4 regions of the Desulfitobacterium hafniense DCB-2 genome follow, and region 4 is predicted to be linked to each of the others. Evidence: riboswitches for the same ligand, from Rfam matches in the RefSeq annotation. Region 4 holds a riboswitch; each other region holds the start of a gene.

Region 1 (7,675 bases), 2.1 Mb from region 4:
CGGAGCGCAATGCAGTGAGGATAGCTTAAGCAAAAGCTGGCAAAGACTCGTTTTATCTCATCTGGAAGAAAAAGTTCATAAGGGTGTTCTCACAGGGTCACCGATTACCGATCTAAAAATCACTTTAGTGTCAGGCCGGGCCCATACCAAGCATACAGACGGCGGCGACTTCAGAGAGGCCACCTACCGCGCGGTGCGTCAGGGGTTAATGGAAGCGGAGTCCATCCTGTTGGAGCCTTATTATGCTTTTCAGCTGGAATTGCCGGAAAAAATGGTGGGACGGGCCATGAACGATGTGGAAAAAATGCATGGAACCTGCCAGCTTGCCCGGATAGAAGGGGAGCGGGCAACTCTTACCGGCAGTGCCCCCGTGGCGACAATGAGAAACTATCAGCAGGAGGTCATGGCTTACAGCAAAGGTCTGGGCAGGCTTTTTTGCAGCCTGAAGGGTTATGAACCCTGCCATAATCCGGATGAGGTCATAGCTATGGCCGGGTACGACCCGGAAAGGGATGTGGATAATCCTGCCGATTCCGTATTTTGTGCCCAGGGTTCCGGCTATTTGGTCCCCTGGTATCAAGTCAAGGAATATATGCATGTGGAAAGCTATTTCGCCAAAGAGAGTGAATTCATAGATGCAGAGTCTCATCTGCAGATACCCTATGCCGAGGAAAGGTGGATCGACCCGGAGGAGATCGACAGGATCCTCAACCAGACCTATTATGCCAACCAAGGCAAAAAATCCCTTTGGCAGAAACGGAAAAAAGCTGTGGAAAGCTATTATAGACCACCTGCCGATTTAAACAAACCTAAAGAAAGCCAGGAAGAATATCTTCTTGTGGACGGCTATAATATTATCTTTGACTGGCCGGAACTGAAAGAGCTTGCCCAGGATAATATGGATGGAGCCAGGATAAGGCTGCTTGATATCCTAAGCAATTATCAGGGGATTCGCAAGTGCCGGATTATCGTCGTCTTCGATGCTTATCGTGTTCAGGGGCATCCCGAGGAAGCCATCGATTATCATAATATCCTGATGGTCTATACCAAAGAAGCGCAAACCGCGGATCAATATATTGAAAGGTTTGCTTATGATCATCAGAAAAAGTATAAGATCACCGTGGCTACCTCCGATGGCCTGCAGCAGATCATTATCAGAGGGGCAGGGTGCGCCTTATTATCCGCCCGAGATTTGAAGGAAGAAGTCATAATGGCCAATAAACAGGTCATCGAGGCTTATCAGGCACAACAAACGCCGACCCGGCATTATCTGAAGGATGCCTTATCTGCCGAAAGCGAACAGCAGATGAAAGAGTTCCTTAAAAGAGAGAAGGATTAGCTCTCAATGCCCCTGCGCATCGCTAAATTTATTTTGCAATATATTTAGGGATGCAGGGGTATTTGCTGGAAATCTGTTGGAAATGCAACCGACATGGACCGGGAGTTGTGTTATACTTGCTTATATCAGAGAATATTGTGTTGAGTTTGTTAGCTTTATAACCATTCCTGTTATAATTATTTATGTTATGAGCGGTTGTGTCATAATCCATTGAATAGAGACCCAACAGAATAGTGAAATCTTTCGAATCGTTTCCCGCTAAAGCCATGCTATGCGGGGGCGATCTGAGCAAAGGCTCACAGGGTCGGCATAGAAATGTACCGGCCTCCCGCAAAGGGGTATCCTGTCTGGGATGCCTCAGGAAAGAAAGGTGCAAAGACCCAGAATGATGGGATTTTAGGCGCATTTTCGATTGTGAGCGAAAGTGCGCTTTTGCTATTGTTTTTGCTTTTGGTAACCAAGGGTTCCGTAGAGGCCTTAGAGGAGAAGAAGGGGGAAAAAGGATGGCAGACTGTCTTTCCGCAATGCGTTCGGTGGAATTTCTGAGTCATTTTTCCGATGATGAGCTCCAGGAGATTGGCAAATGCCTGCTGACCAGGGTGCAGAGGTACAAAAAGGGTGAAAAAGTTTTTGAGGCGGGTCAACCCGCTGTTTCCATGGGCGTTATTCTGCAGGGAAGGGTGTATATCGAGGATGATGATGCTTTCGGGAACAGGAGCATTCTGGCGGAACTGCACCAGGGGGATACCATGGCCGGCAGCTGTGTCTGTGCCCAAAGGCCCAGTTATCTCACCTCCTTTATCGCCGCGGAGCCGTCGGAGATTCTATTGCTGAATTGCGGAACGATCTATACGAACTGCAATAAAAGCTGCAGTATTCGCGGCAAGATGCTGGAAAATCTCCTGAAAATTATTGCGGCGGAGGCGGTCACTCAGAGCCGCAAACTCAAATGCTTATCACAACGGAGTATCAGGGGAAAATTGCTGGCTTTTTTCTCTTACTGTGTTCAGGAAAAGGGAGAAAACAGCTTCACTATCCGTTTTTCCAGACAGGAATTGGCGGATTTTCTTTGTTTAAACCGCAGTGCCATGTCCAAAGAGCTGGGCAAGATGCGGGATGACGGTCTGCTGCGCTTTGACCGGAACTATTTTGAGATGCTGTCTTGCGAAGTCAAAAGGGAATCACCGGCACAGGATAAGATGACTACTTTTTTGAAAGCTATTTGATGTGGGGTGCTGATCATCGAATTGAAGGGAACCAATAATCAGCCTTGGCAGCTGGGTGCCATTCTGGGGACCGGTGTTTTGACCGTTGCCTTAAGCCTGACCGCTCTTTGCCTGGGCCGATATGAATTGTCCATAATTGATGTGGTGAAAATACTGCTTTCCGCCTTTGGGGATTTGCAGCAGACCTGGACCGACGCCATGGCGGATGTGGTCTTTCAGGTGCGGTTGCCGCGGGTTTTCGCCGCTTTATTAGTAGGAGCCGGTCTTTCCATTTCCGGGACAACCTATCAGGGAATATTCAAAAATCCCCTGGTCTCTCCCGATCTTTTGGGGGTGTCCTCCGGCGCTTGTGTGGGAGCGGCCTTGGCCATCTTAAACGGCCTGGATGCAGGGGGAATTCAGATCTGTGCCCTCCTGGGCGGGCTGCTGGCCGTGGCCATTACCACAACCATTCCCAAGTTGCTGAGAAACAGCTCCAACTTAATTCTTGTGCTGGCGGGAATTATTGTCGCCGGCTTTATGAGCTCCGCTCTAGGATTGCTGAAATATGTGGCAGACCCGGAAACCCAGCTGCCGGAGATCGTTTTCTGGCAAATGGGCAGCTTGGCCACCACCTCCATGGGTGACGTCATGATGATTGTGCCGGCGATGCTGATCAGCATGGCCTTATTGATAGCCGTACGGTGGCGCATCAATATTCTCTCTCTAGGAGATGAAGAGGCCGGTTCCTTAGGGATTAATATCAGGGTGATCCGCGGCCTGGCCATTGTCTGTTCCACCATCACTACGGCTTGTGCGGTATGCATCAGCGGTACTGTAGGCTGGATTGGCCTGGTTGTTCCCCATCTCTGCCGTATGCTGGTTGGGCCGGATAATACCCGGGTCATTCCCTTATCCATCTTCGTGGGAGCCTCATTTATGCTGGTGGTCGATACGGTTGCCCGCACTGTGACCAGCGGTGAAATCCCCCTGAGCATTCTCACCGGATTCATCGGTGCACCTCTCTACGGTTGGCTATTATTTAAGCAGAGGATGAAAATAAAATGAACAGCTTATTGGAAGTCAATCAGGCAGCCTTCGCTTACCCTGGCGGCAAGACTGTGTTCAAAGATGTTAACTTTACGATCTCCCCGGGGCAGATACTGTCCATTATCGGGCCTAACGGTGCCGGCAAATCGACGCTGCTGAACTGTATCGCCGGGTTTAATACCTTGAATCGGGGCAGTATCCGCATCGAAGGGATACCTTTGCCGAAAATGAACCGCAAAGCCATAGCCCGCTATATTGGCTATGTTCCCCAGATCCATAACCCGGCCTATGGTTATTCCATACGGGATTTTGTGGTGATGGGCCGTGCTCCTTATATCAGCACCTTCCGCATGCCGGGCCGGGAAGACTTCGCCAAAGCGGATGCGGCCATTGCGGCCATGGGGATTTCCCATCTGGCTCAGCGGCCATACACCGATGTGAGCGGAGGGGAGCGGCAGCAGGCCACCATTGCCCGGGTGATTGTGCAGGAGCCCCAAATCATTATGCTGGACGAACCCACTTCAGCCCTGGACTTTGGCAACCAATTAAGAACTGTCCGGATGATTAAGGAATTGGCGGAACGGGGCTATGCCATCATCATGACCACCCATAACCCCGACCAGGCCATGATGCTGGAAGGGCTGGTGGGAATCTTGGAGAAAAACGGGCGTTTTTCAGTGGGCAAAGCCCAGGAAATAATCAATGAAGAGACCTTGACCGAATTGTATCAAACCGAGGTCAAGATTCCCTATGTTGAACAGATTTCCCGCAATGCTTGTCTGGCCCGCTTATAAACTGAGAAACTTCTGGAGGAGAATCGATCAGCTTGAAGGGAGTTCATTATGGAGAAAGCATACTTGCAAATTCTGGACTTATACAGGCAGGAGGGATTAAAGCCGGGCAGATTAACCCAACTGGGCTACTTCCCTAAATGGACGGTAGCTATGGGGGATAATGGGCAAATCGGAAGGGCCTTTCATTTTGACGGCGAGCATGCGGTCTACCCATTGCGCGATCCGGATGTTTTGCTGCCTCTCCAGCGCTTCGTGGGCAAAAGCTTGTTGGCCTTAGCGGAAGAGCTTCTGGCGAAAACAGATATTCAAATGCGGGCTGCCTGCCTGGCCGTACTGAATACCCTTTCCTATCCCCTTAATCAGGCGGAACAGTTAAAAAAGCGGGGGTTCCAACCTGTGGAATTCGACAATTTGGAATTTATTAATGCTGAGGATCGGGTGGTTTTGGTAGGCTATGGCGCACTGATCAAAGAAACCCTGGCCCGCTGCCCGGTCATAGATATCTGTGATATGCGTTTCTTAAGCAGCCTGCGGACCGTGTCCATTGGCAGGACGATTGACTATGGGCCGCCGGGAATCCGCTTTCACGGGGCGGCGGAAAATCAAACCTTGCTGGCGGATGCGGATATCGTGCTGATAAGCGGCTCCACCTTGGTGAACGGCACTTACAGGGATTTGATTCGTTATGCCCGGAAAGCACGGGTGATCGGCATGTTTGGTCCCAGTGCCCAGCTGATTCCGGAATTTTTGCAAGGAGGTGGCATTAATTATATTACAACCTCCGGCATCACGGATGGGGACAGATTCTATCAGGTGTTGAGCAATCCGTATGCAGGAGAGGGGGAGTCCGGTACCTATAAGTACACCATCAGGATGTTTTAGAACAAGTAGACAAGGAGTGTGGAGTGTGAGGAAATATTTTGCCGTTTTGCTGGTGACCGTCTTATTGATGGTCAGCACCTTAGCCGGATGCAGCCCGGCAGGGGATTCTGCCCGGAATCCAGCCCCCGCCGCAGCTGAAAGAACCGCAACCGATGCCAAAGGGAGAGAAGTCAAGATCCCGGATAAGGTGGAGAAGATAGCTATTACCTGTTACGGAGGCGCCACCCATGAAATGACAGTCCTCGGCTTTGCCGACGCTATTGTCGCCCAACCCACCATGAAGAGTTTTCCTCAGCTGAAAAAGATGTTCCCTCAATATGAAACAGTGATCGACCCGGGCTCCTTCAATGAAGTCAATATTGAAGAGATCATCAAGGCTGATCCGGATATGGTCTTTGTAGGAGTCAGCTCTCCGGAGGGGAACAAAAAGATTGAAGAAGCCGGATTTCCCACCTATACCATGTGGATTGGCTGGGCAGCCATCGATACTCTGAAGCAGGAATTTCTCAATATCGGGGCAATCATGGGCAACGAAGAGCAGGCCAAAAAGCTGGTGGCTTACTGGGACGAAAAACTGGCTGCGCTGGACACAATGCTGGCCAAGGTACCGGAGAGTGAGCGCAAGGTTGTCTATTATACCGGGGCTGATATAACCAAAGCCAATACCAGTGACTGGGCCTGGACCTTCATCGAAGAAGCCGGTGGCGTCAGTGCCATCAGCAAAGGAACCACCGGTGACGTCAATGTGGAAGTGGTTTTGGCCGCTGATCCTGATGTCATCATCACCCAGGGAGGAAACGGAACGGCGGGATTCCTTCAGGACAACCGGATTCAGAACTTAACAGCCATCAAGAACAAAGCCGTCTATGAGTGTCCGATTGCCGCTTTCTGGTGGGACCGTCCCTCTCCTGAAGCTCCCCTAGGGTTTATGTGGCTGGCCCAGACCCTCTATCCGGAATATACCAAGGACATCGATCTGAAAGAGGAAACCAAGTATTTCTTCTCAGAGTTTTATAATTACGATGTAAGCGACGAAGAGTATGCATCCTTTTTTGTGCATAAGAAAAAGTAAGGGAAGCAGTTCTGGTGCAGGGCTTCGCTGTGATCGGCAAAAAGCCAATAAACCGGATGTAACTCAATAAAAATATAAATAATATTTAAGTATTTATTTTTATGTTTGGTTATGTTATGTTAATTTAAAAGATAAGAAGAGGTGAGAAGAAATGTTAAAAAAACATAAATACTTGGCAATCGTCAGCGTTTTGTGCCTGGCCTTGATTTTTCTGACAGCTTGCAGCAGCAAGCCGGCAGAGGTTCCCGGGGGTCAGGCAGGCCCAGCGGAATCCTTGAGCGGGAAACCCCTTTTCGTATACTGTGGGGCGGGAATGACCAAGCCTTTTGGTGAAATTGCCGAAGCCTTCAAAGCAGAGAGCGGGGTTGAAGTTGAAGTGGCCTACGCCAATGCGGCCCAAATCCAGACCCAAATCAAGACCACTCAGGAGGGGGATCTCTTTATAGCCGGTTCTGTGGAAGAGCTTAATCCTGTCAAAGATGTTGTGGCCGCCAGCAAAGAGCTTGTCAAACATATTCCCGTCCTGGCCGTCAAAAGCGGCAATCCCCTGAAGATCACCGGACTGAAAGATCTGACGAAAGAAGATGTGGAAGTTGTCCTGGGGGATGCGGAGGCTACGCCCATAGGCAAAATTGCCAATAAAGCCCTCACCGATTTAGGCGTGCTGGCAGAGGTCAATGTCATTGCCAGAACGGCTACCGCACCGGAAATGATCACAGCCCTATCTGTTGATCAATGCGATGCTATTATCGTCTGGAAAGAAAATGTCAGCGGGTCAGGGATCGAGATCGTCAATACCACGGATTTGGACACCCAGATCAAAAAAATTCCGGCAGCCACGTTGAGCTTCAGCAAGAATACGGAGACCACCGCAGCCCTGCTGAAATTCCTTGATACTGATCAAGCCAAAAGCATCTGGGAAAAATACGGATATGAAGTGGTAAACTAAGGATTTAAGAGGTTGCCATGAAAAAGAAGCTTTCCCTGTATAGTCTGTTCGATGTTTTGACTGCTGCTGTGACACTGAGTGTTGTTGCCTTTATTTCTGCGGCAATCTTGTCTATCCTTATTAAAGGCTTCCCATACCTTGGGGAAGCCTTTTTCTCAGAAGAAGTGAGGTTTGCAGTGAAATTAAGCCTGTATACAGCCAGCATCTCGACTTTTGTTTGCTTTGTGCTTGCTGTGCCCACCGCGTACTCACTGACGAGGGGCTCCTTTCCCTTTAAGAAAATAGCCCAGATTATTATTGAGCTGCCTTTATCCATGCCCTATTTGGTTCTGGGCTTGTGTCTGCTGCTCATCTTTTCCTCGGAATTCGGCAAAGCACTGAGAG
Region 2 (7,675 bases), 2.5 Mb from region 4:
CAAACTTATCAAATCTTTGGCCAAAGACTTTTATGCCATGCTGCCCGGTTATCTGGATAAGATAGACAAGTATAAAAAGACCGATGTCACTGGTCTGACTACGCCGGAACTTCTGGATTATATAAAAAACAACCTGGAGCTGGCCAAACAGTTCTTTCAGCTTCAGCTGCCCAGCTTATCGGTGACCGAGGCTCTCTACAACATGCTGACCGGTTTCATGAAAAAGTGGCTGGGAGACAAGGATTTGACCTTAAGCTCCAAGCTGGTCTCAGGCCTGCCCGATAATCTGACCGTCCGGACCAACAACAAACTATGGGAGTTGACTGAGACCATTGCCTCATCGCCCTATTTGCGGGAATTATTGGCACAGAGCACTATTCCCGAATTTTTAAGCAGGTTGGCTGATTCTGCAGAGGGGAAAGCTTTTCAAGCCCAATTGACTGATTTTCTGGGGGACTATGGGCATCTCAATGTCAACATGGATATCGCCGAAGACTTCTGGTGGGAGAACCCGGGGATCGTATTAGCCATGGTGAAAGGCAGCCTTACCGCCGACAAACGGATTAATCCGGAAGAAAGGGAGCAGCAAAAGCAACAAGAACGGGAAGAAACTGAAGTCTTGGTCCGCAGCAAACTGAACTTTGTACAGAGAGCAATCTTTGCTAAACTGCTTAAATCCACCCAGTCCTATATGCTTCTGCGAGACAACCGCCATTTTTACGTCACCATGCCCTTCTCCTTAATCAAAAAAGCTGTGGTCACCCTTGGGGAAAGGCTTACAGCACAAGGATATTTGCTTGACCCGCGGGATATCTACTATTTGACCTTGGCAGAGATCGAAGGATTGCTGTCCCACCAGCTGACCTGGAGCCAGGGCTATGAGAAGATCAACAGAAGGAAATCGGCCCCCCGGGTTGCCCTTGATGATCTGCCATCCTTATTTAAGGGCTGGCCTAAATTAAGCGGGGATGCAGCAACAGCCAGGCAAGCATCTTCTGTCCCCTCAGCAAACAGCGGGCAGGAATCAGCTCTTCAAGGTGTGGCCGGGAGTCCGGGGCAGGTGCACGGCCAGGTCAAAATCATTTGTTCTCCCGCCGATTTCTCACGATTTCAGGCCGGAGATATCCTGGTTGCGGAAAATACCGATCCGGCCTGGACTCCCTTGTTCTCTATCGCCAGCGCGGTAGTCACTGAACATGGCGGCCTCCTGAGCCATGGAGCAATCGTCGCCAGGGAATACGGCATACCTGCGGTGCTGGGGGTGAGGAACGCCACCAAAATCTTCAGGGATGGACAAACCATCACGGTGGATGGTAAAAAAGGTGCCGTCTATCCCGAGTCATAGCAGTGATGATCCATGAGCACCTAACTATTTTCCTTGATACATTGTATTTTTGAATCCCAGTATACTATTTTAAAACACAGTTCATCCTACATGGAGAACTGTGTTTTAAAATAGTATACTGTTTCCCTGTAGTTGATTTTTCCCTGAAAAGTCAACTACAAGTTGCTTTAAGGTTGACTTTGTAAACTTTATACTATAAGTGGAGGTGACATTGATGAAAGAAATCAATCTGGCGTCGGTCCTTGTGGCCAAACGCAGGGAAAAAGGAATCACCCAGGATGAACTTGCAGCCTATATCGGTGTTTCCAAAGCATCTGTTTCTAAGTGGGAAACAGGGCAAAGCTATCCCGACATCACATTCCTCCCACTGCTTGCTGCCTATTTTAACATCAGCATCGACGAGTTGATGAGCTATTCTCCGCAAATGGAGCGCTCGGACATCGCCAAGCTCTACACCCGGTTAGCCGCCGATTTTGCTAGTCGGCCTTTTGAAGATGTGATCGCGGAGTGTGCTGCCCTCATCAAAAAATATTACTCCTGTTTCCCGCTCCTTGTGCAACTGGTCAAGCTGTACACAAATCACTTCATGCTGGCGGGAACACAGGAGCGCCAAGAGGCCCTCCTGAACGAAACCGTGACGCTATGTGAGCGGATTCAGGCAGAAAGCGGCGATGTTCAGCTGGCCAAAGAAGCGGTTTCATATCAGGCCCTTTGCTCTCTGGCTCTGCAAAGGCCACAGCAGGTTCTGGATTTACTTGGGGAAGGAATCCGCCCCATGCTGCCGGAGGGTATGTTAATCGCACAAGCCTATCAGGTTATGGGCAACATCGGCAAAGCCAAAGAAACCTTGCAGACAGAGCTATATCAGTATGTAATGGTGGCCTTTCAAGGGCTGCTGAACGTCCTGCAAATGGCTACGGACCATTTTGAAAAAGCGGAAGAAGCCTTTTTGAGGGCCTCAGATCTGGCACAAATTTTTAATATGAAACAGCTGAACCCCAACAATGTCATCCTGCTTTACGCACTGGGCGCCCGTATGTATTGTGCGAACAATTCCCACGCCAAAGCTATTGAACTGCTTGGCAACTATGTGGATACCTGTGTGGGAGGATTCTTTCCCTTCGAGCTCCATGGGGATGCCTTCTTTGATCTGATTGACCCGTGGCTGAAGGATTGCGGTGCAGCCGCCCCCCGTAGTGAGCAGGTGATCAAGGAAAGCATGCTGCGGGATGTACTGATGAATCCAGCCTTCGCTTCGCTGCAGGATGACCCTGGCTACCGGCGGCTCGTCCAAAAAATGGAGAGATTTATAGGCAGGTAACATGGAGGTTATGGACATGGATGAAAAAATAATCATTGGCGAAGGAACACCATACCCTTTGCAGGGAATTTTGTCCTTGCCGGATCATTGTTCGGCAAGAGTTCCGGCTGTGGTTCTGGTGCACGGCTCCGGCCCTGCGGATAGGGATGAAAGCATCGGCGCCAATAAGCCGTTCCGCGATATTGCCGAAGGGCTGTCAAATAAAGGAATCGCCGTACTTCGCTATGACAAGCGCACAAAGGTTTACGGAAAACAGCTGCTGAAAGCAGGCCCCAGCGCTGTAACTGTGAAAAGCGAGACCATCGAGGACGCCATCCTCGCCGCCAAACTGCTTAAAAATGATGACAGAATTGACCCTGACCAGGTATATATTTTGGGTCACAGCCTCGGCGGGATGCTCGCGCCGCGTATTGACGCGGAGGGCGGCGATTTCGCGGGCATGATCATCTGCGCAGGCTCACCGCGCCTTTTTAGCGACATTTTATTGAGTCAAAACGAGGATATGCTGGGCCAACTGCCAAAGTTGCTGCACTGGATCGCCAATAAGCAAATCGCAAAGCTCAAAGCCAAATTCACCGCCATCGCCGGCATGAGTGAAGAAGAAGCCAAGCAGGTGAAGGTTTTTGGCAAAACCTACGCATGGTATTTCAAGGAGATGGACGCCCATCCAGCTGCCGATTACCTTGCCAGGACGGAAAAGCCCGTTCTGATTTTGCAGGGCGACAAGGATTTTCAAGTCACCGCAGAAAAGGATTTCGCTCTCTATCAGCAAATCTGCATCGGTAAGCCCAATGTCTCTTTCAAGCTCTACCCCGGACTGAACCACCTGTTTATGAAGTCGGTTTACGGCAGGGTCAAGGATTTCAAAAAAGAGTACAAAGTCCCCCAAAAAGTGTCTGCAGAGGTTTTAGCGGATATCGCAGAGTGGATAGCAAGGTATGATTGATTTCGCATCTTCAACAATCTAATAAGCGCTGCCTCAGCATATCCCAATCCTCTCTAAACTGACGTGCCAGATTAGGCCGCCTCCTTACTGCCAAGGGATGGTAGGAGACGATGCAGGGGTATCCCAGTATAACATGCCATGATCCTCTCAGATTCTTTACGTGGGCCTCCTGGTCATCAAACATCGCCTGAACAACGGTATCTCCCAGACAAACCAGCAATTGCGGCTGTATGGTTTTTATTTGTTGGATCAGAAAGGGTTTACTGAAGGTCCTGGCTTCTTCTTTATTGTATCGGCGAAGGGGCCGGCATTTTAAAAGATACGTTATATAAATGTCATCCGGCGCCAAATCAGCTTGATGCAAAGCTGTCTGCAACGTTTGCCTTGTGCCGCAGACATATTCATGGCCATCTTTGTCTTCACGGGCGCCTGGATTATCTAAAATTATAACAACAGGCGCCTTGGGATTACCCTCTCCCCAAATGATCCGCGCTTTTTCCGTGCAGACTTCACATTCCCTATAAGCGACGGCTTCTTTGGGCAATTTATCTTCCGGCCAAATCACCGGTTCAAAACACGAATCCATATTAACTCTCCTAACCCTGCTGGGATTATTAGGACCAACTATTTAGCTATCGCTTTAATGGTTATATTGTCCATAATTTGCGATATATTTCATGATCGCATTACCACCCATTACATATTACCTATCACTCATTACCCATACCCATTTCCTTCCCTGCACTTTTGCCACCCATTACGCATGAAATTTGCTTCGTCAGCTTGCATCGATGCATGGTGTTATTAGGAAAAAATAAACCGTTTTCTCCCAAAACCAAACAAAACCATTGATAAATATAAACGTTATGCAGTATAATATCATTGGAAGAATGTAAATCATGTTTATGTCAGTTCAATAGCGACGTTCACAAACTTCATCCTCTCACCAACACTAACACAAGCAAATAAAACAAACATCACCATTAAGCTGCATGTTCCCGAGCTAATCGGATACCAGTCAATCGTGCTGGTTGTGACAGTAAATTTAGATTAAAAACTGAAAAAGATCTCCGAGCCGGAATGAACCTAAAGAGCAATTCTATGGACACCGGACAGGGCCCAGGCCCTCGGGGTATACTTGGAAACGGGTATGCCTTCACGTTTGAAAAGGAGGTGGATTAAAGCCAACTGTGTATGAAATCAGTTATGGCTCCGCTTTCTATTGGCGGAGCCATTATTTTTTTAAATTTTAAAACTGTTAGGTGGTGAATTTCATTGGCAAGTATAAAAATGAAACAAGTCATGGAATTTTTTGCGGAGAACTATGATATAAACCTCAATGATGCTGAAGAATATTTCATGGCCATTGTTTCTGTCGGATTGTCTTTAAATAAGGAAATGCGAAAAGATGTAGCTGCAATCTATAATCAGAACAAATTAATGTTTTTTGAAAGCACTAAAGAATTTTCAGGATATAATCATGTTTTGCTGAGCAGCGGCGACCTGGAACAAGAAATTTATGCTAAAAAAACTTTAGGTATTTTGCTAAGCGCTGAACAGTCCGAGCTGATCAAAGTGAAGATCTTACGGCTGATCAAGAAGCATTACAAAGATATCTATGTTTACGCTCAAAATAATAATTACGATGGATTTAGAAAGAAATTATCAGCCATAGAAGACACCAGCAAAAACCTCAAGGTAACAGAAACCCTGATTGTTTTATTTTTTTACACTATGAAACAATTAAATGAAAATATAATCAACCTGCAAGTAGTCGAAAATGCCTTTAATGCGGCGAGTTTGTTTATTAACATTAACCCTATCAATACGGATATTCAAAATGAATTAAAAAGAGAAACCCGATTAGCCCAGGTAAAACAGATCGTCAAGGATGAACTTGGAACAATAAAAAACTCTTCAGATATTCTTTATAGTAACCATAAAGATTTAAAAACTATGGTAAGTTGTTTGCGCAATCTCCTGATCATCGACAAATTAGATCTTGATTTCATTGCACCCAAGGTTAACCAGGATGATTTGGATAAAGTTATGCTGGCCTTTATAAAAACAACAGGAAAAGCGGAATTTGATGAAACTCAAGTTGTGCAATCCTTCGGTGCCGGATATATTATGAAAATGCTGCTTAATGAATACTTAAGAGCGAGGGAGCTTTATCTTACTTATAGTGATGAAGATGCCCTCTATTCCGAATTAAAAGCTCTTAAGGAAAAGCTGGATACTGCATCATTGGCAAAGGACACTGTTGAAATCCAGGCGCACCAACTGAAAAGCGAGATTGAAACGCATGAGCTTAAACTGAAAAATGCCTTATCAGAGCAAAGCAGATTTTATGAAGCACAAATCAATGAGTTAAATAAGGAGATCGATAGACTTAAAATAAACCTGGATGCGGAAATGAAAAATAGAGAGGAACTTTTTCAGCTTCGGGAGTTTTTCATCGATCTTAAAAACGACTATTCACCTACAGATACCTCCTTGGATCTATCGAGGTTTATCGCCAACAAGAAGCTCTTAATCATCGGCGGGACCCCAAGTTGGCGGAAACGTTTGGAGGCTAAATTCCCCACCATCCTTACGGCAGATGGCTTTAATGACAAGATTGAACTGAGAAGTTATGGAGAGGTGGATTTTGTTCTCTTCTATTCAAGCTATATGAGTCACAAAACCTATTATAAAACCGTCGATTTCGTAAGAGCCAATGATATTCCGGCCGGTTATATTGGTAAAACAAATATGGATTTAGTCGAATTTGAAATAGCTGAAGAATTAAATAAGCGATTAGCGGCTCATTAGTGGATTTTTAAGCATGTTCTCGGTTTGAGCATAAAACGACGGTATGAGACCTGAACATTTTGATGAAATGTTCAGGTCTCATACCGTCGTTCCTTTACTGTGGAGATAATGGGACTCGAACTGTTTTGCATTAAGGAAGCGTCGTGTTCCCATGAATCTTCAAATTCGTTTTAATCCTGGGCGGATACTCCTTCAGCGTCGTTGCCATGTTGGTGGCGATCTTCAAGGCCTCTTTTCTGTTTTTTTCCTTCTTCACCGGATCTATTCTGTCCAGGGCGACGAGGGCTTTCAGCAGCTCTCCGTAATCGTTGAGCATGTTATCACGGTGCGTGGCGTATTGGGCATCATACCTCTCGCTGTCGGGATGAACACTTTCGGCAGGCCGCACCGGTTTCGGCTTGATGACTCTCGTTACGACTGGAATTGGTTCGGCGGTCCTTGCCAACTCTTGTTGCCTGGCTTCGCTGTTTTGGTCATTTTCCTCTGGCGTCTGCTTCCTTTCCTTGACGGTCTGCTCCAATTCGCGGACAGACATGGTTTCCACCTCGTGTCTGCCATAAATTGCTCCCGCTCTTCATCCGGGACGCCAAAGAGGATAAGTCCCTGCATATAGCCCAAATGATGCAGCGCTGCAACATTTGCACTCTTTTCCCCATCGGGTGAGGCGAGTTGGTGACCGTATTCCCGGTAGGTTTTCATCAGTCTGGCCGCCGTGCTGCGGGAATAACTGACTGACTCCTTAAGCCAGTTGATCCACTCCCCATGAGGTACCAGTTCCTTGGCCTCCGTCAGCCGCCGCCCAATCTCGACGGCGTTGACCAGCAGCATTTGACCGCTTTGTTCCTTAATAAGGTTAATCTCGGACGCGATTTGCCCAGGCGTCCGGGCAGATAGTATATCACTCATATTATGACCCATCCTTATCCGGCATGTCTTTTTCATACTACGTTATAGAATATGCCGGCCTCCAGACAGGTGTGTGTACATCAGAAGCAACCTTATTCAATTGACCTGTAACCATGATACAGGATTGACATTCTTCTCGGACAGTTCCCTTGAACTTCATCAATTAGGCTTAGGAGGATTTCGTGCCGTAAATATTAGGCTGTCCCTTTTGGTAGCATATATATGCCGCAGATAATGGCTTGCAAGCAATTCCAACTGGTTAAGCACCAGGCCATGCATAAACATAGCTATTGCACCCAGCATAATTGCTGGTAACATAATAATCAGCCAAGTAAAATGTTTA
Region 3 (7,675 bases), 2.4 Mb from region 4:
ACGCACGGACAGGATAAGGCGCGCTTCCTGGGATACGATATCGCGGTATGCCAGGACAACACCACCAGAAGGACATCCAGAGGTCAGAGCCGGGTGCACTCCGGAAAGGTCAAGCTGTATGTCCCGAAAGACAAATGGGTTGGTAAGTTGCGGGAATACGGTGTGCTCAAAGTAGCCTCGGACGGTAACGGCAAGGAAAAATGGACACCGCAGCCAAGAACCGACTTCATGGGACTGGAGCCGCGCGAAATCGTCAACATGTATAATGCCCAGCTTCGGGGTATCTACAACTATTTTCGGATGGCCAACAACGCCTCGGTACTAAACAAGTTTCATTACGTCATGAAGTACAGCTTGTACAAGACTCTGGCGGGTAAGTTCAGAACCACGGTTTCAAAGATTAATGCCAAATATAGCCGTGATGGCGCATTTATCGTGGAGTACATGACTAAGTCAGGAATCCGGAGGGTCACGTTTTATCAAGATGGATTCCCTCGCATAGTTGCCCCCCTGCCAGCAAATGTGGACTACCAACCGGAATACGTGGTCAACTACGAACCCAAGGAACTGTTCTACCGCATGAAGGCCGCCAGGTGTGAGTTGTGCGGCAAGGAACATGTTCTGGTCAGCTCCCATCAGGTGAAGCGCCTGAAAGACCTGACCGGCAGCCACCCATGGGAACGGGTCATGCTGAAAATGCGCCGAAAGACGCTAATTGTGTGCAACGAGTGCCACAGGGCAATACACTCTGTAGATTCTGAGTAAATGGAGAGCCGTATACCCCGAGAGGGGTAAGTACGGTTCGGGGGCGAGCATCCGGAAACCTGCCGCAGCAATGCGGCAAGGCGCTGGGTGCTTAGCCTACTTCATCGTCGGAGTTATCGGCAGCAAAACCGACGCCGAACGCGTCAAAACAGACATCAAACAGTTCTTAGCAGGAGAGCTTAAACTCAAAATGTCGGACGCCAAGACAAAGATTACACATTCAGGGGATAAAGCCCGCTTTCTCGGATATGATATTTACGTCTCACGGGAGCAGTGCGCAAAGAGACGAAAAGATGGAGCCATTATGCGTTCGCAAACAGGTTCCATCAAACTGCTGGTCCCGCACGAAAAATGGGTGGGCAAACTCCGCGAGTACAAGGCGTTCAAGACAGTTCTGACTTCAGATGGCAAGGAGTCCTACAAGGCATTGCACCGGGGCAAGCTTGTTAACCGGTCTGACATCGACATTTTAACAGCATACAACCAAGAGATAAGAGGGATTCGCAATTACTATAGGGTTGCGAACAACTCCATCAAAATAGGCCGATTACAGTATGCTGAAAACGTTCGCTAGAAAATACAGGACATCAGTTTCAAGAATAAAAGCCCGTTACGTGATGAAAAAGACGTTTATGGTGGAGTACACAATAAAAAGTGGCAAAAGAGTGGCAACGTTTTATAACGGCGGCTTTCATCGAGAGAGACTGGCAATAAATGATGCACGGGTGTCACTCCTCCCACAATACACAAGATATGAGAAAAGGAACAGTTTCACCAATCGTATACGTCTGCATAAGTGTGAACTCTGCGAAAAAACGAGTGGGCAATTAACTTTCCACCAAGTCAAGAAACTGAAGGAACTGAAAGGCGAGCGTGCATGGGAACGCGTAATGATTGAACGCAGGCGCAAGACGCTAGTCGTATGTCCTGATTGCTATCAACAAATTCATACCTGAGATTAGTTCGGCAATCGAAGGTAAATGGCGAGCCGGATACATCGAGAGATGTCCGTCCGGTTCTGGAGGGAGCGCGGCGGTAGCTTATGCTATCGCCAACCTTACCTCATAGCTACCCATCCCAAAGCATAGCCCTGCAGCTGCTGAAATATATGGTCAGGATATGGGAAAGTAAGCTAAAGGAATCTCCGACAGATAGACTACCGGTCATCATTCCGCTGGTAATCTATCACGGTCAGGAGCAATGGGACGGTCCGCTGAAACTATCTGGGATGATCGACCATTATGAACAGCTGCCTGATACGGTAACCCAATATATCCCGGAGTACAGATACATCCTCTACAACCTCTCCACATACACTGATCAAGAACTGGTCGGCAATATGTTGCTCCTGATTGTATTGAGGGCGATGCGGGCAATCTTTATCAAAGATGAAAAAATTTCTATACCATCCTGCATGAATTAGTTTTCAATTTGGAGAAGGTGGAAGACAAGGAAAAGGCGAAGCGATTCTTTGAAACCTTGATCATATACATCTTAAGTACCCGGCAGGACCTGGAGTTGAAAAGGATTTATGCTAATTATCAATGCAATAGTCCAGAAACATTCTCTAAATCTGCATATAAATCACCAAGGGCCACCTTTGCAAACAGGGTGTCTACATTATCAAAAAGGACTGTTCGCCGGAGGCAATTTTCGCTTTCGTATCATTGATTTCTTCCCGAAGTTCATCCTTTCTTACCAATAATATATGCTGCTCTTTGCTGTAGGCAAAATATTCTGTTGACTTACAGTGATACTTGATATAATGTTGGTTATAAGGAAAAGTTTAGGAAAAAACTGAATATCAGGCGGAATAGGGTTGCTTAAATGCATTAATAGGGAACTCCGGTGTGAAGCCGGGACAGCCCCGCTACTGTAAGAAGGACGAGTCCCTTAGAGGATCCACTGGTGAAAACCGGGAAGGTAAGGGATGAGGATGAGTTCAAGTCAGGATACCTGCCCCATTCCGGAAACACAAGTTTTCGGGGGAGAATAAGTGTAGCAAATTTATGGGTAGGATGATCGCTCATCTTTACTTATTACATGACGTCTGCCAGAGCCGAATACACCGGCTCTTTTTTATTATCGGAGTATATGCTGGAAGGTAGAGTATATATTGGAAGGTGATGAGATGCGTTATTATTGTTTGGAAATTGATGAAGGAGAAAAAGAGCCCTACGCCTATGGAGCAAGTGTAGGCGAATGGCCAAGAAAAGAGATCCATTGTCCCCTATGCCAAAGAGAATGGAAAAAAAGCACAATGTATGACTGGGGAACCGATAACCCTATTGTTTTGTCTAATGATAATTATCCTGATTTTCTCTGGTTTTATATCAACCATATCTCAGGGAAGGCCAAAGACGTTCTGGAAAGAGAAAAGATTACGGGTTACAGCTTAGAGAAAGCTCATGTACTATCCGTCCGTGATCTATCGGATCTGCAACTAAAGGAGCTCCGGCGCCAGGGGATCAGAATCCATAAGATACCCACGGAACCGCCGGTCTATCACAAGCTTCATGTCGCTGTGAGTGCCGAATTTTATAAAAAATCAAATGTTATTCTGCTCGATCGTTGTCCGGAATGCGGCTACGAAACCTATAGTGCCGAGAACAAGGAGCGGGTTGAAGCGCGGGATTACCTTTATTTAAGAGAAGAATCCCTCAAAGGAGCGGATCTGTTCAGAGCCAAGGGCTACGGTGTTACCGTTTATTGCTCCGAGCGATTTGTGGAAGTCTATAAAAGACACGAGCTCACAGGGCTGACATTTACCGAGATTGAAGTGCTTTGATATCAGGCACTTCTTTTTTGAGCATAAACATAGCTTTGTATACCCCAATTTTATAACTATATAAACCTATATAACCTAATTTAGTGTAAAATAAAATCAGGATATTTATTTTTATGTTTATTTATGTTATGTTATGTTTATGGATAAACAACGAAATTGAATAGTTTTCCGAGCTCCTTTGTCTAAAAGACTATCTCATGACGGAGGAGCCTGAGCAAACCGCTCACGGGGTCAGTCAGGAAACCAGCTGGCCTTCACTGATGAAAAGGAAGCAGAAAATACAGGATTGACAGATCGGATGCTGGCTTTTGCTGTTTTCGTCATCAGGCGGTTTTGCTTTAGAAAGGCAGGCCGCTTTTTCTGTTGGTATTGTTTTTATAAGGAGAAACACCATGGCAAATAATCAGCATGATCACATCAGCTGCCCCTCCTCATCCTGCATCGGTTGTGCCACACGCTGTCATCGGCAGCAGAATGATCCGTTCTCCCGGGATGAGGCTTTGGCGATCCTTTTCGACCAGGCCAAATTTGAACTGGCCAAGGAATTCGTACCACTGAATGAAGCTTTGGGCCGGGTGACTTCGGAACCGACCTATGCGGCCTTCTCGGTGCCTTCGGCAGATACCGCCCAGCATGACGGAATTATGGTGAACTGGGAACAGGCTAAAAAGCTGCTTGAGAGCGGCAGCCGGGTGCTGGCTGAACATGAATTTTGTCTCCGGGCCATGGGCGCGGTGATTGAACCGCCTTTTGATACAGTGATTCCGTTGGAACAGGTAAAGCATTGGACAGATGGAAGAGTGGAAATCAAGGCCCTGCCCGCACCGGGGCAGGGAATCAAGGGGGCAGGCAGCAGCATCAGGGGGGGTGAGCGGCTTGTTCCGGCCAATTACCGACTAAACCCGGCTCATCTCTCGATCCTGCGTTTTGCCGGAGTGGAAACGATAACCGTATGGAAAAAGCCCAAAGCTGCCATCATTCCGGTGGGGGACGACCTGGTGGCACCCGGCCGCCGGCCCGGCCCCGGACAGGTAGTGGAGTCGGATAGCATTCTCTTGGCAGGGATCCTTCAGGAATGCGGCGGGGAGGCCTGGACAGAACCGGTGGCAGGGGATGGGGTAGACCTGATCTGCCAGGCTATTCTGCAGGTTATCTCCCGCTGTGATGTTCTGATCCTGATCGGGGGCTTAGGCCGCAGCGGAGCCCGGTATGGGGATTATACCGTCCAGGCTGTCGAAAAACTGGGCAGAGTACTGGTCCAGGGCATGGGGTTCAACCCCGGTGGGAAAGCCATGCTGCTGGCAGAAATCCAGGGGAAATGTGTCGTGGGAATTCCTGCGCCTCCTCATGCGGCTCTGACTCAGGCTGAGCAGTACCTGCCGGCGATTATGGAACGCTTTCTGGGGTGTCCGTGTTATGAGCGGCCGGAGATCAAAGCCCGGCTGCATGAGGATTACCAAAGCGGAATCCGCTCCGGCCGTCATGCTCATGTAGGTCTCCGTTGGACCGGGGAGGATTATGAGATTGTTCCTATCCGGATGGGAGACACAGTGGATTGTTTTGTCAATGCCACGGGGATTTTGATGGAGGAAGCTGAGGACCGTTTGCTAAAAAAGGGGGAACCAGCTGCAGTGCGGCTGCTTTGCGGCGAAAAGACGCTCAGGCAGCGCAGTCAAACTGGGCAGGACAATCCCACCGGGTAAGGAGTGCATAAACCATGATTAGAGCAGCTATTTACGGTAAGGGAGGGATTGGCAAGTCCACCACCACCTCCAATTTGGCAGTCGCCTTGAGCGGGATGGGCTATAAAGTGATGCAGATCGGCTGCGATCCCAAGGCGGATTCCACGCGGATGCTGACCGGGGGCCGAGCCATTCCCACCGTTTTGGAGCTGGTGCGGAGCAGACGGGATGACCTGCAGGTGAGCGACTTTGTGCAGGAGGGATATAACGGAGTGCTTTGTGTGGAAGCAGGGGGTCCTATGCCCGGCATCGGCTGTGCGGGACGGGGAATTATCACCGCTTTTGATACCTTGGCGGAAATGAAGGCTTATGAAGTCTACCAGCCGGATATTGTGCTTTACGATGTGCTGGGAGATGTGGTCTGCGGCGGCTTTGCCATGCCTCTGCGGGGGGAGTATACGGATGTGGTCTTTATCGTTACCTCGGGAGAGATGATGTCCATGTATGCAGCTTCCAATATCGCCGCAGCTTTGGCCAATTTCCGCAGCCGGGACTATGCCCGTTACGGAGGGCTGATCCTGAACCGGCGCAATGTGGACAAGGAGCTGGAGTTGGTGCAGCAGCTGGCGGCGGAAACTCAGGGCGAGCTTATTGCCGTGATTCCCCGGGCGGCCGAGATCCAGAAGGGGGAAGAGCAGGGCAAGACGGTTATGGAGATTTTTCCGGAAACGGAGATTGCCCAATGCTACCGCACTCTGGCCCGGCGTTTCCTCCACACAGTGGATAAGTCAACTAAGCCTCAGGTGGAGTTTTAAACTCCACCTGAAGCAAGTTTCCTATATTGAGGTGTGCGAACATGAGTAAAAGGGTTCAAAATAATCTTCTCTATTATATTCCCAACCGGAGCCGGTCAAAAACGATTCTGCGCATCCCGGAAAGCCACAGTCTCCATATCTGCCCCACGGCCTGCGGCCGCCGCAACGCTATCCGCGCTTTGCAAAACGGGGAAAAGGAGTTTCTCTCCTTTCTATATATTGGGGAAGAGGATGCGGTTTCCGGGCAATATGTTGAGAATATCGGCGATGCGGTGGAGGAGCTCCTGGAAGTGCTGGAGCCGGTGCCCAAGGCCTTTGTGCTGTACTTCAATTGTATCGATGATTTTCTGGGTACTGATGAAAAAGCTCTTTTGCGGGAGCTGAAAAGCCGTTTTCCCGGGCTTTATTTCACAGTTTGTCATATTAATCCCGTGGCGGCTGATGAAAAAATATCCCAGGGTATGCGCAAGCACAACCAGATGTATGGGCTGCTGGAATATACGGAGCAAAAGGAAAATAGCCTCAATTTCATCGGCCATTATGTTTCCCTCGACCCGGAGAGCGAGTTGTTTACTGTCCTGAAGGAGTGGGGAATTGTCACCATACGGGAGCTTTTCACCTGTGAGACCTTTGCGGACTATCAGAAGATGGCCTCCAGCCGGTTAAACCTGGTCTTAATGCCGATGGGTCAGGTTGCCGCTCAAAACATGGCGGCAAAGCTGGACATTCCTTATTATGACAACCCGGTTTCCTATGATCTAAAGGAAGTTCTGCAGCATTATCAAGATCTCGCCGGCCTGTTGGGCAAGTCCTGCCCGGATTTTGGCGGGGAGATCCGGCAGACCCTGCTGGACATCATAGTCACCAGGGAAATGGTGGGAGATATCCCGATTGTTGTGGATTCTTCCGCCTCTATGCGGCCCTTTGCTTTGGCCAAGGCTCTCCTGGGCTACGGCTTTCAAGTGAAGGCGGTCTTTGCCCCCCATTCTCCCCGGGAGGATGCTGAGGAGGGGCAATGGCTGGCCGATCATCACCCCCAGGTCACCGTGATCAACCGGGAGGGTGTCAAAGCCGTTGCCGGTTATGGCCTGGACAGGGAATGCCTGGCAATCGGCTATGACTGCGCTTTTTTGCTGAAGGCCAGGCATTTTGTGAATATGTTCAATGACGAATCCTTTTATGGGTTCCACGGTATTCGCAAGCTGATGGGGCTGATGGGCAAAGCTGCCGCCAGGTCAGCGGACTGGGAACACCTGAACGAGAAAAAGGATGAGGGGAAGTGAGCATCATGGAACGGCTAGCTGTCTATCTCCCGCCTTTTGCCAGCGATTACTCCGGAGTCTGCTCTGCGCTGTATGAATTGAATTGTCTGATCATTATCGATGATGCCTCATGCTGTACCCGCAATTATGTCACCTATGACGAACCCCGCTGGACGGAAAGCACGCGCAGCACCTTTGGTTCCAATCTAAGAACCATTGAAGCAGTGCTGGGGGATGAAGAACGGCTGATCAGCCAGACGATTGAAGCGGCAGAGAAGCTCAAGCCGGAATTCATTGCTCTGCTGGGCAGCCCTGTGCCGGCGATCATCGGCAGGGATATGAAGGGTATTGCCCGGGAGATTG
Region 4 (7,675 bases):
TCTCCTATCGTTTTGATTGACGAAATAGAGAACGCGGGGATAGATCGGAGGCAAGCCATCACCCTCTTGGCCCATCGGGAAAAGATCATCTTGATTTCCACCCATGATCCCCTCCTGGGCTTAAGCGCCGATAAACGGATTGTGATTAAGGACGGTGGAATCGCCAAAGTCATCCATACAACAGAGGAAGAAAGAGCCAGCCTCAAAACCATCGAAAAACTGGATAATGTCCTGGGGGAATTGAGAAACCGTCTGCGCTTGGGAGAGATGATTGACCAGCTGCCGGATTGGGCGGCCATTGAGTAAGGATTAAACAATGAGGAAAAGAGGTGCGGAAGATGTGGGAGATCTATGACGCCATGATCAACGGGATTCCTGAAGATTTTTTGGTGGATGAGCTGGTCTGCGGAACGACCCATTCCGTGATTCGCAGCGGGAACGGAGTGGGACTGGGCCCCAATCGTCCCTTTGAAACAAGAATGCCGATGCTCACCCAAAATTTGCTGGGCCTGCCCCTGCGGGTGGCAGCAGGCTGTGTCAAGTCCTGGAATTATGTAGAGGCTTCTATCGGATTGGCGGCGATCAACGCTTATTACAATAATCCTCAAGTAGCCAGAGAACATGGTGTAATTTTCTCCGATGCCAAAAGGGTCGAGGACCGCATGAACGACCCCTTTATCATGTCTCAGAATGAAGTGAAAGGCAAAAAGGTTGGGGTGGTGGGTCATTTCCCCCATTTGGAAAGCCTTCTGGAGCCGATCTGCGATCTTTCTATTCTGGAGTGGAGTCCGGAGGAAGGGGACTATCCCCTGCCGGCCAGTGAATTTATCCTGCCGGAGTGTGACTATGTCTATATCACTTGCGCTTCGGTAGTGGATAAGACGCTGCCCAGGCTTCTGGAATTGTCAAGGAACGCCCGGCGGATCACGTTGGTTGGCCCGGGGACCCCGCTGGCTCCTGTACTTTTTGAGCATGGGCTTCAAGAGCTTTCGGGCTTTATGGTTAAAGATAATGCCCGGGCTTTTCGAATCGTAGCCGGGGCCGAGAAAGTGAAGATATATTCCGCGGGACAGAAGGTGACCATAAAAAAATAAGCAAGGGGGAGCAGGATGAATTTCGAATGGAATGAAAATACGGTGAGATGGTATCAGGACGCAGAAAGGTACACCGGGTTTTTCAAGAATATTGCTGAGTTGGTAGGGCCTAAAGTGGCGGAGCACTCTTCTTTATGTGATATTGGCTGCGGCATAGGACTGGTGGATTTAGAGCTGAGCAAAACCATTGACAGTATTACCTGCATAGATAGGCATCCTTATGCCATTGAGATACTTAAACAAAGAATTCAGGCCGAAAATATCAGGAACATCACTCCTTTGCTGATGGATTGCAACGCCATCGAGGCGGGGTGGGATGTTATCTTAATCAGCTTCTTCGGCAGCCGCGAGTTGGAACAATTTTTGCCCCGCTGTAAAAAACTCATCGCTGTGGTGGGCAGAAAGAGCCAGACAGAGCTCTATCCGGAAAAGTATCGGAAATTCCAGAAAAACACCTCTGAAGAGGTAGAGGGAAATTTAAACAGCAAGGGAATAGCTTATTCCCTAACCGAAACGGCTTTTGAATTTGGCCAGCCCTTTCGGTCGGAGGAAGATGCCCGGGATTTTATCAGGACCCAATCCCATGATATCAACCCCGGAGATTTGGCAGGTTTTCTGGCGGAACGCCTTGTGGCAACAGGTAAAGAGGACTTTCCCCTCTATCTGCCGCGCCAAAAGGCTGTAGGAATATTTGAAATCGAAGGGAGGCTGTAAATGCACATCTTTTTGACCGGGGAGATCCAAGTGGGCAAAAGTACCATCGTCGATAAAGCACTGGCTCTTTGCCAGGTAACCTACGCAGGATTCAGAACCTACTTTGGCCCGGACAGAGGTTCTCCCAACCGGCGGCTTTATCTGGCTGCAGCCTCGGGAGAGAAGGTCTATCAGGAAGAAAACAGTGTGGTTCATTTTTCTGAAAATAGTCCCCCCCAAGTCTTTACAGAGCGGTTTGATGGGTATGGGGCAGAACTCGTTCGCTGTGCCGGAAACCAGGCTCAACTTATCGTGATGGATGAATGCGGCAGCCTGGAACGGGAGGCTCTTGTCTTTCAGCAGGAGATCTTAGCAGCCATAGAAGGTCCGGTTCCGATTCTTGGCGTGATCAAGCAGGCCAGCAGCGGCTGGACGGATCGGATAAGATGTCATCCCAAGGTAAAGCTGGTTTCCGTGTGCCGGGAAAACCGGGATGCGCTCCCTCACATCATCGCCTTGTATTTGCAGCAGTGTTTATAATGATTAAAACCAATCTGATCAAAACCTATTGAAACATAACTAAACCCAATATATAATAAGAATAGTGATTGAGAAAAATTTCATAATGATCTCCGAGCCGGAGCAACCTAAAGAGTCATCCATGGTTGGTCGGCCAGGGCTGTACGCCCTCGGGGTATATCCAGAAATGGCTATGCCTTCACGTTTGAGAAGGAGGTGGATTCCCAATATGTTGGGTTTACTAGAGGTTCCACTTTCGTTAAAGTGGAACCTTTTAACGTTTAAAGATCGGTTGGACTGGAGCCCGCCAACATGGAGAAAGAAGGTTGGTCAACAATGGGATTGAATTGTATGAAAATGATGGGGATACCGACTTTTGCGGAAAGACCCGATGCCGAATATTTGTTTTTTCCCGGATGTAATCCCTTTGCTGACAGGTCAAAAGGGGAATGGAATATGGTCTGTATGCAGTTGCTTAGGGATAGAAAAATTGATTTTGCCGTTCTGGGTAAAGATCAGTGGTGTTGTGGGGATAAAGCCTGCCAATTGGGCTATGGAGAGCTTTCGGGTTTAATAAGCCAAAGAAATATCACTGCTTGGCAGGAGTTGAAAATAAAGAAGATCGTAACAAGTTGTCCCCGCTGTTTTTATAACTTCCAGCATAAATATCGCCGGTATGGCGGAAACTTCGAAGTTATCCTGCTTTCTAGGCCTTGTGATGAGAAACTGAGTATCCAGACTTTACAGGAAGGGGTTTGGTAAAATGAAGTTAGCGATCATAGGCGGATATAATTTTGAGCGGCACAGCAAATCCATGGGCAAGCTGAAAAATATCGAACTGCGCTTCCACGACGGCGTGCCCAAAAAAAACAACAAAAAGGTATTGGAAAACCTCATCAAGGACACAGATTGTGTGATTATCGTGCAAATGGTCTGTTCCCATTCCAGCATGTGGGATGCCAAAGATGTGGCCAGAAAATATAATAAGAAGATCTATTATTCCCAGGCAAAGGGGCTTGCCTCAGTGCTGACTATGATTGAAAAAGAGCATGGGATTAGGACAGCTTAGTTTGACAAAAGAACCAAATCATACTATAATTATTTCCAAATTGAATCCTATGGTGTAATGATAAGAGGAAGATTCGGGTATCCCTTAAGAGAGTTTGGCAGGGTGGAAACCAGACGGGTAAGCGGATCAGGGCACTTGGAGCACGTTTTAAAGAAGGAGGATTTCCTTGAGAGCTGCCTTTTCAGGAGTTTGGGAACCAGGCGGCTTATATGGAGATCAAGCAGGGTGGAACCGCGGGAAGGATACTCTCGTCCCTGTAGCGAAAGCTACGGGACGGGAGTTTTTTGCATTACAGGAAGCACAAAGACAACCAGGCAGTCGCCTTTGCCAGCCAAGTTTTCTTTAATGTCCCGGTAGCTCAAGAGATTAGGTAGTAAAAAATAGGGAGGTTAACCATGAAATTTCAGGACATGATCCTTTCCCTGAATCAATTTTGGGGAGAACAAGGGTGCATCATTGCTCAGCCTTATGATATGGAAAAAGGCGCCGGAACCTTTAATCCCAACACCTTCTTGCGTGCCCTGGGGCCTGAACCGTGGAAAGTGGCTTATATTGAGCCTTCCCGCCGTCCTACGGATGGACGCTATGGAGAAAACCCCAACCGTTTACAGCATTATTTTCAATACCAGGTTATTATTAAGCCTTCGCCGGATAATATTCAGGAGCTCTATCTGCAAAGCCTGGAACGTTTGGGAGTTAACCCCAAAGAACATGATATTCGCTTTGTGGAAGACAACTGGGAGTCGCCGACCCTGGGGGCCTGGGGGTTAGGTTGGGAAGTTTGGCTGGATGGCATGGAGGTCACTCAGTTCACCTACTTCCAACAATGCGGGGGGATTGACTGCAAACCGGTCTGTGCCGAGATCACCTACGGTCTCGAGCGTTTGGCCATGTATATTCAAAATAAAGAGAGTGTCTATGATATTGAGTATGTAGGAGATATCACTTACGGCGATATCTACCTCCAAAACGAGATCGATTATTCTCATTACAATTTTGAAGCCGCCGATGTGGAAGCCCTGCAAACCTGGTTTGAAATGTATGAGAAGGAAGCCATTCGGATCGTGGAGAAAGGATTGGTCCTTCCTGCTTATGATTATGTCCTGAAATGCTCCCATACCTTCAACCTTCTCGATGCCCGGGGAGCCATCAGTGTGACTGAGCGGACGGGCTATATCGCCCGGGTCCGCAATTTGGCCCGTCTTTGCGCTCAGGCCTATGTGGAGCAGCGTGAAAGATTAGGCTACCCCCTACTCAAAGAACAGTCCGGAAAGGAGGCCGAATAAGATGGCTAAGGATTTTCTCTTAGAGATCGGCACAGAAGAGATCCCGGCGAAATTTGCCCCGGGAGTGCTGAACCAACTTCGGGAACAAGCCCAGAAATACTGCCAGGAGCTGCGTCTGGATTATCAAGACCTGAAAGTTTACACTACACCCCGGCGTTTTGCCGTGCTTATTCAAGGCCTGGCCGAAAAACAAACGGATTTTACAGCAGAGGTCAAAGGGCCTGCCGTCAAAGCGGCCTATGATGCGGAGGGAAACCCTACTAAGGCTGCTCAAGGCTTTGCCCGGGGGCAAGGGGTGGAGCCCAAGGATCTTTTCGTTCAGGAATTAAACGGTGTGTCCTATGTCTATGCCCGGAAATTTGAGCTGGGCCAGCCTACCTTGCAATTATTGCCCAAGCTTTGCACCGATTTGATCACCGGACTGCATTTTCCCAAGCCCATGCGCTGGGCCGACCTGGAGTTCCGCTTTGCCCGCCCCATTCGCTGGATCGTTGCCTTATTTGGCAGTGAGGTCATCCCCTTTGAGTTTGTGGGGCTGGCATCGGGAAAAGCCTCCCGGGGGCATCGTACCTTAGGCGGACCTGTAACTTTGGATAGCCCGGCGGACTATGAAAAACAAATGCTCCAGGCCTTTGTCATGGTGGACCCGGAGCAGCGCCGGCAATCCGTCTGGGAGCAAATCCATGCCCTCGCCGCTAAAGTGGGGGGAGATGTGGAGAAGGATGACGATCTTCTGGATGAAGTAACCCATATCATCGAATACCCTACCGCTCTGCTCGGTGAAGTGGCTCCGAATTATATGCATCTGCCGGAACCGGTGATCACCACTCCCATGAAAGAGCATCAGCGTTATTTCCCTGTACGGGATAAGGAAGGCAAGCTGCTTCCCTATTTCATTACCGTACGCAATGGGGATGATTATGCCCTGGCGAAGGTCAAGGCCGGGAATGAGAAAGTTCTCAAAGCCCGTTTGGAAGATGCGGCCTTCTATTATCGTGAAGACCAAAAAACACCTCTTGCTGAGCTGGTCGAAAAGCTGGATAAAGTCACCTACCATGAGAAATTAGGCAGTGTCCGCCAGCGGGTGGAGCGGATTCGGACCCTGGCCCGGGGGATAGCAGCTCGATTGGGGATGGAGAGCGAAAAGCAGGACTTGGTTGAGCGGACGGCACTGCTGGCCAAAGCGGATCTGGTGACGTTGATGGTCTATGATTTCCCGGAGCTTCAAGGGATTATGGGAGCGGATTATGCCCGCATGGTTGGTGAAAAGCCCGAAGTGTGCACAGGGATTCTCGAACATTATCAACCTCGTTTCGCCGGGGATGAATTGCCGCAATCCTACACCGGGCAAATCGTCAGTGTTGCCGATAAGCTGGATGCTATTGTGGGTGCCTTTGGCATCGGGATTCAGCCTACCGGGTCTCAGGATCCCTATGCCTTAAGACGCCAGGCTCAAGGGGTCGTAGGGATCATTCTGGAAGCAGGCTGGGATATCTCTTTGGAACAGCTGATTGCTGCTTCTTATGTGAACTTTGCCGAGCAAGGAATCAGTCTGCTTCCTTTAGCCGATCTGCAAAGTGCTCTCCAGGATTTCTTCCAGCAGCGGCTGCGCTTTGTGCTTCAGGAGCAAGGGGCGCGTTACGATACCCTTGATGCGGTCCTCGCCCAGGGCAGCAATCAGATCACGCGGGCAGCCAGGAAGGCCCAAGTTCTGGCGGCCAAGCGGGAAACAACGGAGTTTGTTCCCTACTCCCAAGCTTATATTCGCTGCTTGAATCTCAGTAAAAAGGCTCAAACTCAGCCTTTGGACCCTAAGAATCTTATCGATCCTACAGAAATTGCCTTGGCTGCAGCTCTTGTCCAGAGACAGGAAGCTTTTGCCGCCCTGATTGAAAAGGGTGACTACGCAGAAGCCTATGCTTTGGCTTCTGAACTCATCCCCATGATTGAAGCATTATTTAATGCGGTCATGATCATGGTGGAAGATGAGATCCTCAAGCAAGCCCGTCTGGCTCTCCTTGGTGAATGCGTCGCCATCCTCGGCTGCCTGGGAGATCTCAGCCTCTTAGCATAATTGGATAAGCCACTGCGGCGCTTTTGCATAATTTCAGCAGAAGCGCCGTTATTTTTTTTTTGAATTGGATACTATAAGTTGAAGGAAATAGAAAAATTGTGTGGAATATTTATCTGTATTACGCAGATTAGTATGTCACATTTGGCACGTATAAGGAATATATGTATACACGAGTGAGAGATGAATGAGGTGAAAAGGGTTGGAGTTTACGGAACGTCAAGCAAGAATTGTAGAAATCGTAAAGAATTCAAGCCCAATTACTGGGGAACAAATCGCTGCAAAGCTTGATTTGACACGAGCGACCCTGCGTCCTGACCTGACGATTTTAACCATGGCAGGGGTCCTCGAAGCCCGACCGAGGGTAGGATACTTTTATAAGGAGAAGAAGAAAACATCACCTTATATGGATCGACTTCGCCAGCTCAGGGTGGGTGATTTTAAATCCCTTCCCATATCTATCCGGGAAAACATCAGTATTTATGATGCCATAGTCACTATGTTTACCCAAAATGTCGGAAGTCTGACAGTGGTTGGGGAAGGCCAAACCTTAAGGGGAATGGTGTCCCGGAAAGATTTGCTTAAATCTACCCTGGGTAAAACCGATCTTCAGCAGGTTCCCGTGAGTATCATTATGACCCGGATGCCTAATATTATTATGACGACAGCGGACGAACCGGTTCTCGAAGCAGCAAGGAAATTAACCCTGCATCAAATTGACACCTTGCCTGTTGTAGAAGCCTTTATTGATGAAAAAGGTGAGGAGCGCTATGAAGTCATAGGACGTTTCACCAAGACGAACGTTACGAAACTCTTTGTTCAGATCGGGTCATTAGGTGCCCAATCATGACCTTTTGGACCCTAATAATTGACCTCGGAGGTGTACAGTGACAAAGGAAATGCCTGTCATATACATAATTTCAGATGCTTTGGGTGAGACGGC

What was found. A riboswitch is a leader RNA that binds a small molecule or an ion and turns the genes downstream of it on or off. The one in region 4 is predicted to bind molybdenum cofactor.
Region 1: another riboswitch for molybdenum cofactor. It lies ahead of DHAF_RS11030 (Crp/Fnr family transcriptional regulator); the one in region 4 lies ahead of DHAF_RS21255 (heterodisulfide reductase-related iron-sulfur binding cluster).
Region 2: another riboswitch for molybdenum cofactor. It lies ahead of DHAF_RS08075 (hypothetical protein); the one in region 4 lies ahead of DHAF_RS21255 (heterodisulfide reductase-related iron-sulfur binding cluster).
Region 3: another riboswitch for molybdenum cofactor. It lies ahead of DHAF_RS07670 (molybdopterin molybdotransferase MoeA); the one in region 4 lies ahead of DHAF_RS21255 (heterodisulfide reductase-related iron-sulfur binding cluster).

What each region holds. Positions count from the first base shown of each region.
Region 1 is NC_011830.1:2,399,433-2,407,107, forward strand. It holds gene DHAF_RS11025 (translation factor GTPase family protein) at 1-1,339, shown strand, start outside; molybdenum cofactor riboswitch at 1,579-1,710, shown strand; gene DHAF_RS11030 (Crp/Fnr family transcriptional regulator) at 1,843-2,565, shown strand; gene DHAF_RS11035 (FecCD family ABC transporter permease) at 2,572-3,612, shown strand; gene DHAF_RS11040 (ABC transporter ATP-binding protein) at 3,609-4,388, shown strand; gene DHAF_RS11045 (DUF364 domain-containing protein) at 4,437-5,270, shown strand; gene DHAF_RS11050 (ABC transporter substrate-binding protein) at 5,296-6,342, shown strand; gene modA (molybdate ABC transporter substrate-binding protein) at 6,494-7,291, shown strand; gene DHAF_RS11060 (ABC transporter permease) at 7,309-7,675, shown strand, end outside.
Region 2 is NC_011830.1:1,725,577-1,733,251, reverse strand. It holds gene DHAF_RS08095 (PEP/pyruvate-binding domain-containing protein) at 1-1,345, shown strand, start outside; gene DHAF_RS08090 (helix-turn-helix domain-containing protein) at 1,560-2,666, shown strand; gene DHAF_RS08085 (alpha/beta hydrolase family protein) at 2,683-3,612, shown strand; gene DHAF_RS08080 (uracil-DNA glycosylase) at 3,623-4,198, opposite strand; molybdenum cofactor riboswitch at 4,669-4,801, shown strand; gene DHAF_RS08075 (hypothetical protein) at 4,888-6,426, shown strand; partial or broken gene DHAF_RS08070 (DUF3102 domain-containing protein) at 6,557-7,368, opposite strand.
Region 3 is NC_011830.1:1,636,331-1,644,005, forward strand. It holds gene DHAF_RS07650 (reverse transcriptase/maturase family protein) at 1-765, shown strand, start outside; gene DHAF_RS24725 (group II intron reverse transcriptase/maturase) at 836-1,339, shown strand; gene DHAF_RS26755 (HNH endonuclease) at 1,398-1,721, shown strand; gene DHAF_RS07660 (Rpn family recombination-promoting nuclease/putative transposase) at 1,808-2,188, shown strand; cobalamin riboswitch at 2,565-2,743, shown strand; gene DHAF_RS07665 (double-CXXCG motif protein) at 2,897-3,553, shown strand; molybdenum cofactor riboswitch at 3,708-3,840, shown strand; gene DHAF_RS07670 (molybdopterin molybdotransferase MoeA) at 3,946-5,256, shown strand; gene DHAF_RS07675 (nucleotide-binding protein) at 5,271-6,050, shown strand; gene DHAF_RS07680 (nitrogenase component 1) at 6,092-7,333, shown strand; gene DHAF_RS07685 (nitrogenase component 1) at 7,339-7,675, shown strand, end outside.
Region 4 is NC_011830.1:4,502,135-4,509,809, reverse strand. It holds gene DHAF_RS21275 (ATP-binding cassette domain-containing protein) at 1-306, shown strand, start outside; gene DHAF_RS21270 (DUF364 domain-containing protein) at 339-1,094, shown strand; gene DHAF_RS21265 (class I SAM-dependent methyltransferase) at 1,110-1,808, shown strand; gene DHAF_RS21260 (nucleoside-triphosphatase) at 1,809-2,327, shown strand; molybdenum cofactor riboswitch at 2,406-2,538, shown strand; gene DHAF_RS21255 (heterodisulfide reductase-related iron-sulfur binding cluster) at 2,619-3,068, shown strand; gene DHAF_RS21250 (DUF2325 domain-containing protein) at 3,070-3,375, shown strand; gene glyQ (glycine--tRNA ligase subunit alpha) at 3,771-4,661, shown strand; gene glyS (glycine--tRNA ligase subunit beta) at 4,663-6,735, shown strand; gene ccpN (transcriptional regulator CcpN) at 6,935-7,582, shown strand; gene DHAF_RS21225 (pyruvate, water dikinase regulatory protein) at 7,620-7,675, shown strand, end outside.